3 regions of the Staphylococcus coagulans genome follow, and region 1 is predicted to be linked to each of the others. Evidence: riboswitches for the same ligand, from Rfam matches in the RefSeq annotation. Region 1 holds a riboswitch; each other region holds the start of a gene.
What was found. Region 1 has a riboswitch for thiamine pyrophosphate ahead of KM149_RS10510 (thiamine phosphate synthase). Riboswitches for the same ligand answer to the same signal wherever they lie in the genome.
Positions count from the first base shown of each region.

Region 2: linked by a shared signal. The riboswitch ahead of thiO (glycine oxidase ThiO) and the one ahead of KM149_RS10510 (thiamine phosphate synthase) in region 1 are both predicted to bind thiamine pyrophosphate.
Region 3: linked by a shared signal. The riboswitch ahead of thiC (phosphomethylpyrimidine synthase ThiC) and the one ahead of KM149_RS10510 (thiamine phosphate synthase) in region 1 are both predicted to bind thiamine pyrophosphate.

Region 1 is NZ_CP092966.1:2,189,987-2,193,274, reverse strand. Features, by position in the region: gene kdpC (potassium-transporting ATPase subunit KdpC) at 1-355, shown strand, start outside; gene KM149_RS10515 (Bax inhibitor-1 family protein) at 880-1,506, shown strand; TPP riboswitch at 1,526-1,633, shown strand; gene KM149_RS10510 (thiamine phosphate synthase) at 1,708-2,292, shown strand; gene thiS (sulfur carrier protein ThiS) at 2,298-2,498, shown strand; gene KM149_RS10500 (thiazole synthase) at 2,501-3,268, shown strand; gene KM149_RS10495 (ThiF family adenylyltransferase) at 3,268-3,288, shown strand, end outside.
Region 2 is NZ_CP092966.1:2,461,860-2,465,147, reverse strand. Features, by position in the region: gene KM149_RS11860 (L-cystine transporter) at 1-174, opposite strand, end outside; gene thiO (glycine oxidase ThiO) at 239-1,357, opposite strand; TPP riboswitch at 1,451-1,553, opposite strand; gene KM149_RS11850 (DNA-binding protein) at 1,627-2,226, opposite strand; gene KM149_RS11845 (hypothetical protein) at 2,338-3,012, opposite strand.
Region 3 is NZ_CP092966.1:399,316-402,603, forward strand. Features, by position in the region: gene cls (cardiolipin synthase) at 1-1,075, shown strand, start outside; TPP riboswitch at 1,195-1,297, shown strand; gene thiC (phosphomethylpyrimidine synthase ThiC) at 1,489-3,225, shown strand.

The sequences.
Region 1 (3,288 bases):
TGCTGTCAAATATAATATGGATAAAGCGACATTGAAAGAAAAAGGGGTGGCTTCTGGTAGTGATAACTATTCAAATGGCAATCCTGAACTTAAAAAGAGAGTAGAAGATTTAAAACAAGACGATGGACACCATACACCGATTGATGCAGTGACAGAATCTGGTTCAGGTTTAGATCCGGATATTACGGTGGATAATGCAAAACAACAGGTGGCACGTATTGCAAAACAACGAAATCTCTCACCACAACAAATTGATCAATTAATTACAAAGCAAGCACATAAAGGAACGATGTATGATGACTATGTGAATGTGTTGGCGTTAAATATGGCTTTAGATCATCTGTCAGCACATTAATTATTGATTGTACAATGGCCGTTGTAGGGGCTATGATGATATGATAGAAGAGATGAGGCTGGGGTTATTTCCTCAATTCAAACGCTCTAAGATTGTTTTTAATGAAACTGTCTTAGAGCGTTTTTGGTGTTGTTTGCTTATATGGATGGCTTCGCTTTCCGAGGGGACAGCCTCAGCCTGTAGTCTTCGTCTTGTCCTGTTCCCTCAGGCGTCTTGCCATCCATCTGTCGTTAAAAATAAAAGACGATTCATTGTAACAATGAGTCATTGAACAAGGTCCAACGGCTAATGGCTTCATAAGTCAGTGGAAAGTATTCTATAGATTGATGGCTAATTTGTGCAACTGAATATAACATAAAGAAACGCCACAATGATAGTGAACATAAGATGTGGATTACACGGCGTGAAAACTAAGATGAATGAGGTCTAAAAAGGGTATTTTCTGGTACAGGACAAGAGACTTTATTTTATTCGTGACACAATCTATCGTAAAATATAACAACCAAAAAGAAAGGAGAGAAAAGATGTCATCATCAACACATCAAGCCGCTAGTAAGGCTTATGGAAAAGTTTGGCTCTTTTTTGTTTATTATTGGCTTATTTTTGGCATTTCAACTTATTTAGGTCAATTTTTACCAGAAGCATGGCGCCAACCGTTATCGATAGGATTACTTATCCTTATCCTTACTTCGATGGTTGTACAACGTGTACGTTTTAGTGGTCCTATCATTTCACATATTTATACCATTGTTGCAGGCTTATTATCCTATGCCACATTTATGTATACGTTAGAAGATTTGGGGCCAAGTGTATTTTTTAATACTGTTTTATTAGCAATTGCGGCGTTTCTTATCTTTGGCTTTTTAGGTTATTTTTTGATAAAAGATGCTTCAAGTATCGGAAAATATTTATTCGTAACACTTATCGCTTTAATTTTAGCAAGTCTACTCGGATGGTTTATCCATAATCCGATTTACCATACGCTTATTGCTGTGGTGGGTTTGTTATTATTCTTATTGTATACCCTTTACGACTTTAATCGAATGAAACGAGGACAATTTTCACCTAGAGAGATGGGTTTCAATTTGTTCTTAAACCTTTTCCGTATTATTCGTTATGTGTTAGAATTAACACGTATGGTAAAACGTTAACGCAATTGAATAGATAAAACGATTCCACTGGAAGTGCCATTGCGAATGGCTGAGATTGAAATGCGATTTCAAAATTCCTGAACCTGATCCAGTTCGTACTGGCGTAGGAAAGTGGCTGAATTCGTGGGAATAACACGCTACTTTTCTTAATTTGATTTATGAAAAGTAGCTTTTTTTGTTGCGTTAAGGAGGATGGATACGATGATTGTAGTGGTTACACCTTATCAAAGGCTTGATCATACGCATATTCAACGCTTGTGCGCAATTGAACCTGATATTAATGGCGTCATTTTCAGGACGCCTATGAGAAAGCCTGAACTAGAAAAATGGATTTTAAAGTTGCATGATGAAGGTTTTCCAAAATCTAAAATGATTGTACATACGGATGTGCAGCTTGCCGAGCAATTGGGCATTCATCGCCTTCATTTCAGAGAAGGTGATGTTGGAGCTGAATATATCAAACAGAAGTCGCCGGATTATCGTATTAGTATGTCTACACATTCTGAAAACAGTATTCGCTATGCGCAAGCTCAACGTTTTGATTTTGTGTTGTTTGGTCATCTCTTTCCTACACCCTCTAAGCCCAATCAGCCACCGCGATCGTCTAGTGAAATTGCATCAGTGTTGTCTATTGACTTTCCTATTATTGCAATTGGAGGCATTCGTCTTGAGACAATCCAAAACGTTCCTACAGGTTTTTCGGGGATCGCATGTATCGGAAGTGCGTTTTCAAACGAAATCCATCAGTTTAAACAAATGATCACTTATTGGCATGCAAAGGAGTGAAGGTAATGCAAGTATATGTTAATGGTGAAAGGCAACTTTTCGATGAAGGTACTACGATTCGTGATATATTGAATCACTTTGGTATTGAGTCAAAACGCATGGCAGTCGAACGTAACGAAGAAGTTGTAAAACGCTCAGAGTGGGATACAACTGAAGTGCGTGAAGACGATCAGTTAGAACTTTTAGAATTTGTTGGAGGCGGTTAATGATGTTTAAAATTGGTAATTTAAGTTTCAATTCAAGATTATTTTTAGGAACAGGTAAATTCGAAAATGAAGAGATTCAATCTCGTGCGATAGACGCATCTGAAACAGAAGTACTTACATTTGCGGTACGCCGAATGAGTTTGTATGATGAAAAGTTGCCTAATCCTTTAGCCAATGTGGATTTATCTCAATTTACGACATTTCCAAATACCGCAGGTGCGAAAACGGCTGATGAAGCAGTACGTATTGCTGAATTGGCAAATGAAGCGGGTGTATGTGACATGATTAAAGTAGAGGTGATTGGTGACGATGAAACTTTATTACCTGATCCCCTCGAAACTTATAAAGCATGTGAAATTTTATTAGAAAAAGGCTACATTGTCTGTCCATATATTTCAGATGATGTTGTGTTAGCGAAACGTTTGGAAGCGCTTGGTGTACATGCCGTGATGCCACTTGCTTCGCCAATTGGTACAGGAAGAGGTATTAGCAATCCTTTAAACTTGCGATACATTATAGAAAAAAGTCAAGTTCCTGTTATTGTCGATGCGGGCATAGGTTCGGCAAAAGACTGTGCGGAAGCGATGGAACTTGGGGCAGATGCGATATTATTAAATTCTGCGGTATCACGTGCTAAAGATCCTGTGAAAATGGCAGAAGCAATGAAAAAAGGAATTGAAGCGGGTCGTTTGAGCTATGAAGCGGGTCGTATTCCTATTCGCTATAATGCTGTTCAATCAAGTCCATCAGAGGGGTTAGGGTTCTTATAATGACCCGCTATAACAGACAA
Region 2 (3,288 bases), 270 kb from region 1:
GACTTTGCTATCAACACCATAAATGAGGTGGAGTAGAAGGCCTAATAAGATCCCTAAACCAAGTGCAGTAAAGACACGTTTAGGGAATTTAACATGTTTTTTCGTCATGAACCAAAGTCCAATAAGAGCGAAAATAAAAATAATTAGATTAATAATAGTTAAAAACACAGACATATCAAAATACGCTTCCTTCTTAATTCCGACTTATACAATAGGATAATAGGAAAAAAGTATAAAATCAAGCTTTATTTTTTATCTGAGCAATTTTGGGCGAAAAGGGCGTAAGCTGTTCTTTCGCTTTAGCATGGCCGTCAATCAATTTTGCCATCAGTGAACCTGCTATAGGTGAGAGTAAAATACCGTTTCGATAATGTCCTGTGGACACATAAAGATGGTCTTCAACCTCTCCCATAATAGGTTCTTGGTTAGGTGTGATAGGTCGAATGCCCGTCCATGTTTTAATCACATGATGATTTTTGAGTTGCGGAATCATAGACAAGCTCTCTTGATCTAACCATGACAAGTTGTTCTCATTATTTTCAATGCTCCAACTATCGAAGTCTGAGGTCGCACCAATTAAGAAACGATTAGGCAATTTGGGCACGATGTAACAACCATTCATATTAAAAATGGTTTCCTTCAATCCTTTATAACAAGAGGCAATCAGTTTAACGTCACCTTTAACTGGTTGAGTAGGTAATTGGATATGAAGTTGTTGGAGTAACGTCCCAGACCAAGCGCCTGCAGCAATAATCAATTCATCTGCTGAAAAGTTGCCTTTAGATGTGATGACTGTATAACCGCTGTGATGACGTTCGACTTTTAAGACTTCGGTCTGTGTCATGAGTTCGATATAGTCGCGCTTTATAACGGAAGCAATCAGGGCTTTCGTATAGGTGTTTGCATTAATTTGCCCGTCATCTTGGATTTTAAAAGCAGCACTTTGGTTAGGATTGAGTTTTGGGAAACGTTGTTTTAGAGCGTATTTTGAGAGTTGTTTAATTGTGTGATCTTGGCTATGTAAAAATTGGAATTGCGCTTCTACTGCTTGGATATCTTGTTTTTGAGAGGCAACTTTAATTAGGCCGTATTTTTGGTATTCAATATTAATTCCAGTTTCTCGCTCGAGGTCGGCTGCAACTTCAGGCATCATTGCACGACTTTCCATAGCGAGGTGATACAGTGGATTGGCTTCGAAAAACTCGTTCTGTGCACCAAGCATGCCTCCCGCAGCGTACGACGCATTCATTCTTGGTGTGTAACGATCGATAATCCGAATATGTCGGTTTTGAGAGGATAGCTGTCTTGCAATGGATAAACCCATAACACCGGCACCAATAATAATTGTTTGTTTCATAAAAAAAGCCTCCTGCATGAAAGGATGCAGGAGGAACACGTATATGATTGAAATAAATGATTGAGTCATCATTAAAATGAGTTGAAATAAGTTCATTGTCATCATACGCTTTCCTTCGTTGGTTCTAACCACCTCAGGTTCAAAGAGTTAAGATACATTCTTTCTCAGCTCGCCTCGAGCACCCCTAGCATATAAATTTTTATTTGATTTCATTAATTATTGTAACTTTCATATTAGAAATATGCAAGTTACGCAAAGGTTGAATCGCTTTAACCACCGAATAAACGTTGGAAGAAGCCTTTCTTTTCATTGCTTTGAATCGATTGCGCAAGTGCCTGCTGTTCTTTAGTTTGAGTCTCGATGCTTTGTTGTGTTTGACTCCATTGTTCACTTTGTTCCTTTTGTGCGGCTGTCAGTGATTCAAGGGACTTACTATTCGATTCAAGTTGTTGATTTAATTGGGTATGTAACGCTTTTAATTCTTCTTGCTGTTGATGAACTTGGCTGACCATCTGACCTAACATTTGACGTTCTTCACGCATTTTATTGATTTCATTGCGTAATTCATTGATAAGTTGAGGCACTTGTTGATCGCTCGGCAAGTGTTGTTTATCTTCTTTGACGATAACTTGTAGAAAGTCTTTTTCTTGTTCTAACTCTTCAAAAGCAAGATCATAACTATTTGTACGTGCAACACGTTCTGTTATCTCTTGGAATAATTCAATATCTTCTTCTTTAAAATCAGTCGCTTCTCGACCACGGTATTCTGTTTTATTTAAATGGTAACCACGTTCTTCAAGATGCTGTACGATTTTACGTACTTGCTTTTCACTTAAGCCTGATCTTTGGGCAAATTCTTTTGTCAGCATATATCATTAGATCCTTTCTATTCTTTTTAGACGTACGGAAGTGTGCGTTCAGTGACCCGTCAGTCTGCCTCTCTCATTATTTTAACGGCTTTAAGCATTGATTTCAAGGTCTTATGGACGATGTTCTTTGCGTAAACCCATTTTGACAAGTAATGGATAAATGATACGTCGTGGTATTTGATTCGCATACACATATTTTAAAATGTAGCAGGATTTAACACTTGTACCAAAAATATCCTTAGTTAAAGGAATATTGCCTTTCACATATAAATCTAAAGGAATGGGCTTACCGTTACGATCTAATGAAGGTTGTAAGTATGTAATTTCAGTTTGCTTTTCGTAGCCGTTTTCTGTTAAAAAGTGACGACGGAAGTTAATTTTTCTTGCTGTTTCTTCATCAACATCGTTAGATTCAAATGTAGATTCAAACATAAAGAAATTAACGTCACGACCGTGAAGTTGGTTAGATATACGATTCAGCTCATGCTCAATCTGTTCTAAAGTCGTTTTCAAGCAGGCTTCACAATCTTGGCTGTGTTGTGCAAGAAGATAAATAATAAAGCCGACATTTGTCGTCGCTTCATAGTGGGCTGTCGCCAAGCTCACAATCGCGTCGTCTTCAATACCAACAATAAATACGAAGTCATGTTGGGTTTTATCTGTTTTAAGTGATCGCGCAAAAACAGACGCATCTTCTGTAACAAGATGGTCTAATTTATTTTTATAGAATGCTATTGCTGGCTCATACCATCGATCATGCGTAGATTTAATATGTACAAAGTTCATGTTACGTCACCTCTTTTAAGTTAACTCTCGTTTATTCTTGCAAGTATATAGGGTCATTGCAATGATGTAGCAATACATATAGATAGTTGAGGAGTCATTTGTGACTGTTTTTTCTGATAAAATAGATGACTAAGTTGGACTATTCATGACTGACCATGATGTCAAAATAAAGGATAAACAATAAGGGAACGAGCGAGAGTGTATGGAAATTAAGTGTTTCTATAAATCTCCATATTTATCTCATATTCCCGTCCCCATCATTGATTATGAAATCAT
Region 3 (3,288 bases), 690 kb from region 1:
TGCACTTTTTGAAAAGATGAAGCAAGATTTAAAAGCAGCCAAAACCTATATACACATGGAATTTTATATTTTGAATTTAGATGGTCTTGGTAAGTCTGTTCTTGAAATCTTAAAAGATAAAGCGAAGGAAGGGCTTGAAGTCAAACTTCTATATGATGCGGTAGGTTCAAAACAGTTAAGAAAGTCAAAATTAAAAGATTTAACTGAGGCAGGTGTAGAGGTTGAAGCGTTTTTCCATGCGAAAATTATTCCTTTCGTTAACTTTCGCGTCAATAATCGGAATCACCGCAAAAACGTAGTCATCGATGGCGATATCGGTTATGTGGGTGGCTTTAATGTAGGGGATGAATATTTAGGTTTAGATGAAAAAATGGGTTACTGGCGTGATACGCATCTACGTATACAAGGTGATGGTGTAGATGCGTTACAACTTGGTTTCATTCACGATTGGAACTCACAAGTTGCTGATGAATATCAACTTGATTATAGCGAACGTTATTTCCCAGAAAATGCACGAAAAGATGGCCAAGTTGCTATGCAGTTAGGTCTAAGTGGACCGAACAGAGATTGGCCACAACTCGAATTCGCATATTTAAAAATGATTATGAATGCGAAGTCTACCATTTATATGCAGTCGCCTTACTTTGTCCCTGATGTGGGCTTCGTAAATGCGCTGAGAATTGCTGCAAAATCAGGTGTCGATATTCATCTAATGATTCCGAATAAACCAGACCAACCTTTCGTTCATTGGGCGACATTGACAACGGTTGCATTGTTAATGTATGAAGGTGTCAATGTCTACACGTACGAAAATGGCTTTATTCATTCTAAAATGATGGTTATCGATGGAGAAGTGGCGTCCGTCGGTTCTGCTAATATGGATGCGCGAAGCTTTAAATTGAATTTTGAAGTGAATGCGTTGATTTACAATCAAGATATTGCTGAATCATTGATTTCTGCATTTAAAGAAGATTTAAAAGTCTCTAAACAATTAACACCTGAACGATATGAACAACGTTCAAATTGGGTCAAATTTAAGCAATCGATTGCCAAATTAGTATCACCGATTTTATAATTTGAGTTTTGTTTTTAAATAAATCGGTCCAACGATACGCATATGAAAAATAGCAATTTTATAAGTTGAATTGTCATTTTACATTTTTAATGTTACGATAAATTTGCAAAACTTAAATATGAACTTGCTAGGGGTGCTTTAGTAAGCTGAAAGAGGTGCAAGCCTCAACCCTTTGAACCTGATCTAGATCATACTAGCGTAGGGAAGCAAACGAAATGATTTTAAGATAAAGTGGTTTTTGAAAAGCTGTCTATTTTGGTTTGTCTTTCATAATGAAACGAGCCATCTCAGAGCGCCTACCACTTCATAATATATTCGTTTCTTTAATGCGCACTCAATTTTTCTAGAGTGCGCATTTTCTTTGGTTTTCAGTTGAATTAAAGGCCTCGAGCATGTATTAGGAGGCAAAGGGAATGAAACAAGAACAAATTGAATTGAAGAAAAATTTTCCGGCAAGTCAGCGTATTTACAAGGAAGGGATAGATCCCGATATCCACGTCCCCTTCCGTAAAATTCAGTTATCTGACACAATCATGGACGCGGAAGTACGTCACAATGATCCAATCGTGGTGTATGATACAGCAGGCCCTTACCATGATGATCATTACGAAGTCGATGTTACGAAAGGAATTCCTGCATTGCGTGACAACTGGATTGAAGCACGTCATGATGTTGAACATTATGAAGGACGCCGTGTGCAATCGATTGATAATGGTTTTAAGACAGCGTCGCATCAAAATTTAGTGACACATCCTTTTCAATATCAACCTAGAAGAGCAAAAGCGGGTTATCAAGTTACCCAAATGCATTATGCTAAAAAAGGATGGATTACGAAAGAGATGAAATTTGTTGCATGTCGTGAAAATGTCAGTCCAGAATTTGTAAGAGACGAAATTGCTAAAGGTCGGGCGATTATCCCAAATAATGTCAATCATCCAGAGTCTGAACCGATGATTATTGGTAAAAATTTCCAAGTTAAAATTAATGCAAACATAGGGAACTCTGCAGTGTCTTCTTCTATTGAAGCAGAAATTGAAAAGCTCGTATGGGCAACACATTGGGGTGCGGATACGATTATGGACTTATCGACAGGTAAAAATATTCATGCGACACGTGAATATTTGATTCGTAATTCTCCGGTGCCAGTTGGAACAGTGCCAATCTATCAAGCGTTAGAAAAGGTAAATGGTGTTGCAGAAGATTTAACATGGGAAGTGTATCGAGATACATTAATTGAGCAAGCTGAACAAGGTGTAGATTACTTTACAATTCACGCAGGTGTATTATTGCGCTATATTCCATTGACTGTTAATCGTTTAACGGGAATCGTTTCTCGTGGGGGCTCAATTATGGCACAATGGTGTCTAGCACATCATGAAGAAAGCTTTTTATATACGCATTTTGATGAGATTTGTCAAATTCTAAACCAATATGATATCGCAGTTTCTTTAGGGGATGGCTTAAGACCGGGCTCTATTTATGATGCCAATGATGAAAGTCAAATCGCTGAATTAAAGACACTAGGTGAATTGACTGAAATCGCTTGGGCACACGATGTCCAAGTAATGATTGAAGGACCAGGGCATATCCCGATGCATAAAATTAGAGAGAACCAAGAGCTCGCTGATTTTTACTGTAAAGAAGCACCGTTTTATACTTTAGGACCCCTTACCACTGATATTGCCCCTGCATATGATCATATCACTTCTGCAATTGGGGCAGCGCAGATTGCGAGTCATGGGACAGCCATGTTATGTTACGTGACGCCGAAAGAACATTTGGGGTTGCCTAATAAAGAAGATGTGCGTGAAGGTGTAGTGACATATAAAATTGCAGCACATGCCGCAGACCTTGCAAAAGGCTTGCCGGGCGCTACAGAACGTGACGATGCAATCAGTAAAGCGCGATTCGAGTTCCGATGGATTGACCAATTCAATTTGTCTTTAGATCCTGAACGTGCGAGATCCTATCATGATGAAACATTGCCAGCAGAATCTGCTAAAGTCGCACACTTCTGTAGTATGTGTGGCCCAAAATTCTGTTCAATGCGTATTTCACACAATATTCGAGATGCACATAAGGATCAATTAGAGGGCATGCAAGAAAAAGCAAAAGAATTTAAAGCACAAGGTAGCCGGATTTATCATTAAGCATGAACTACAAGTGGCGTATATGATGAAATAACAAAATGGATTGAGCCATCTATCTGATGT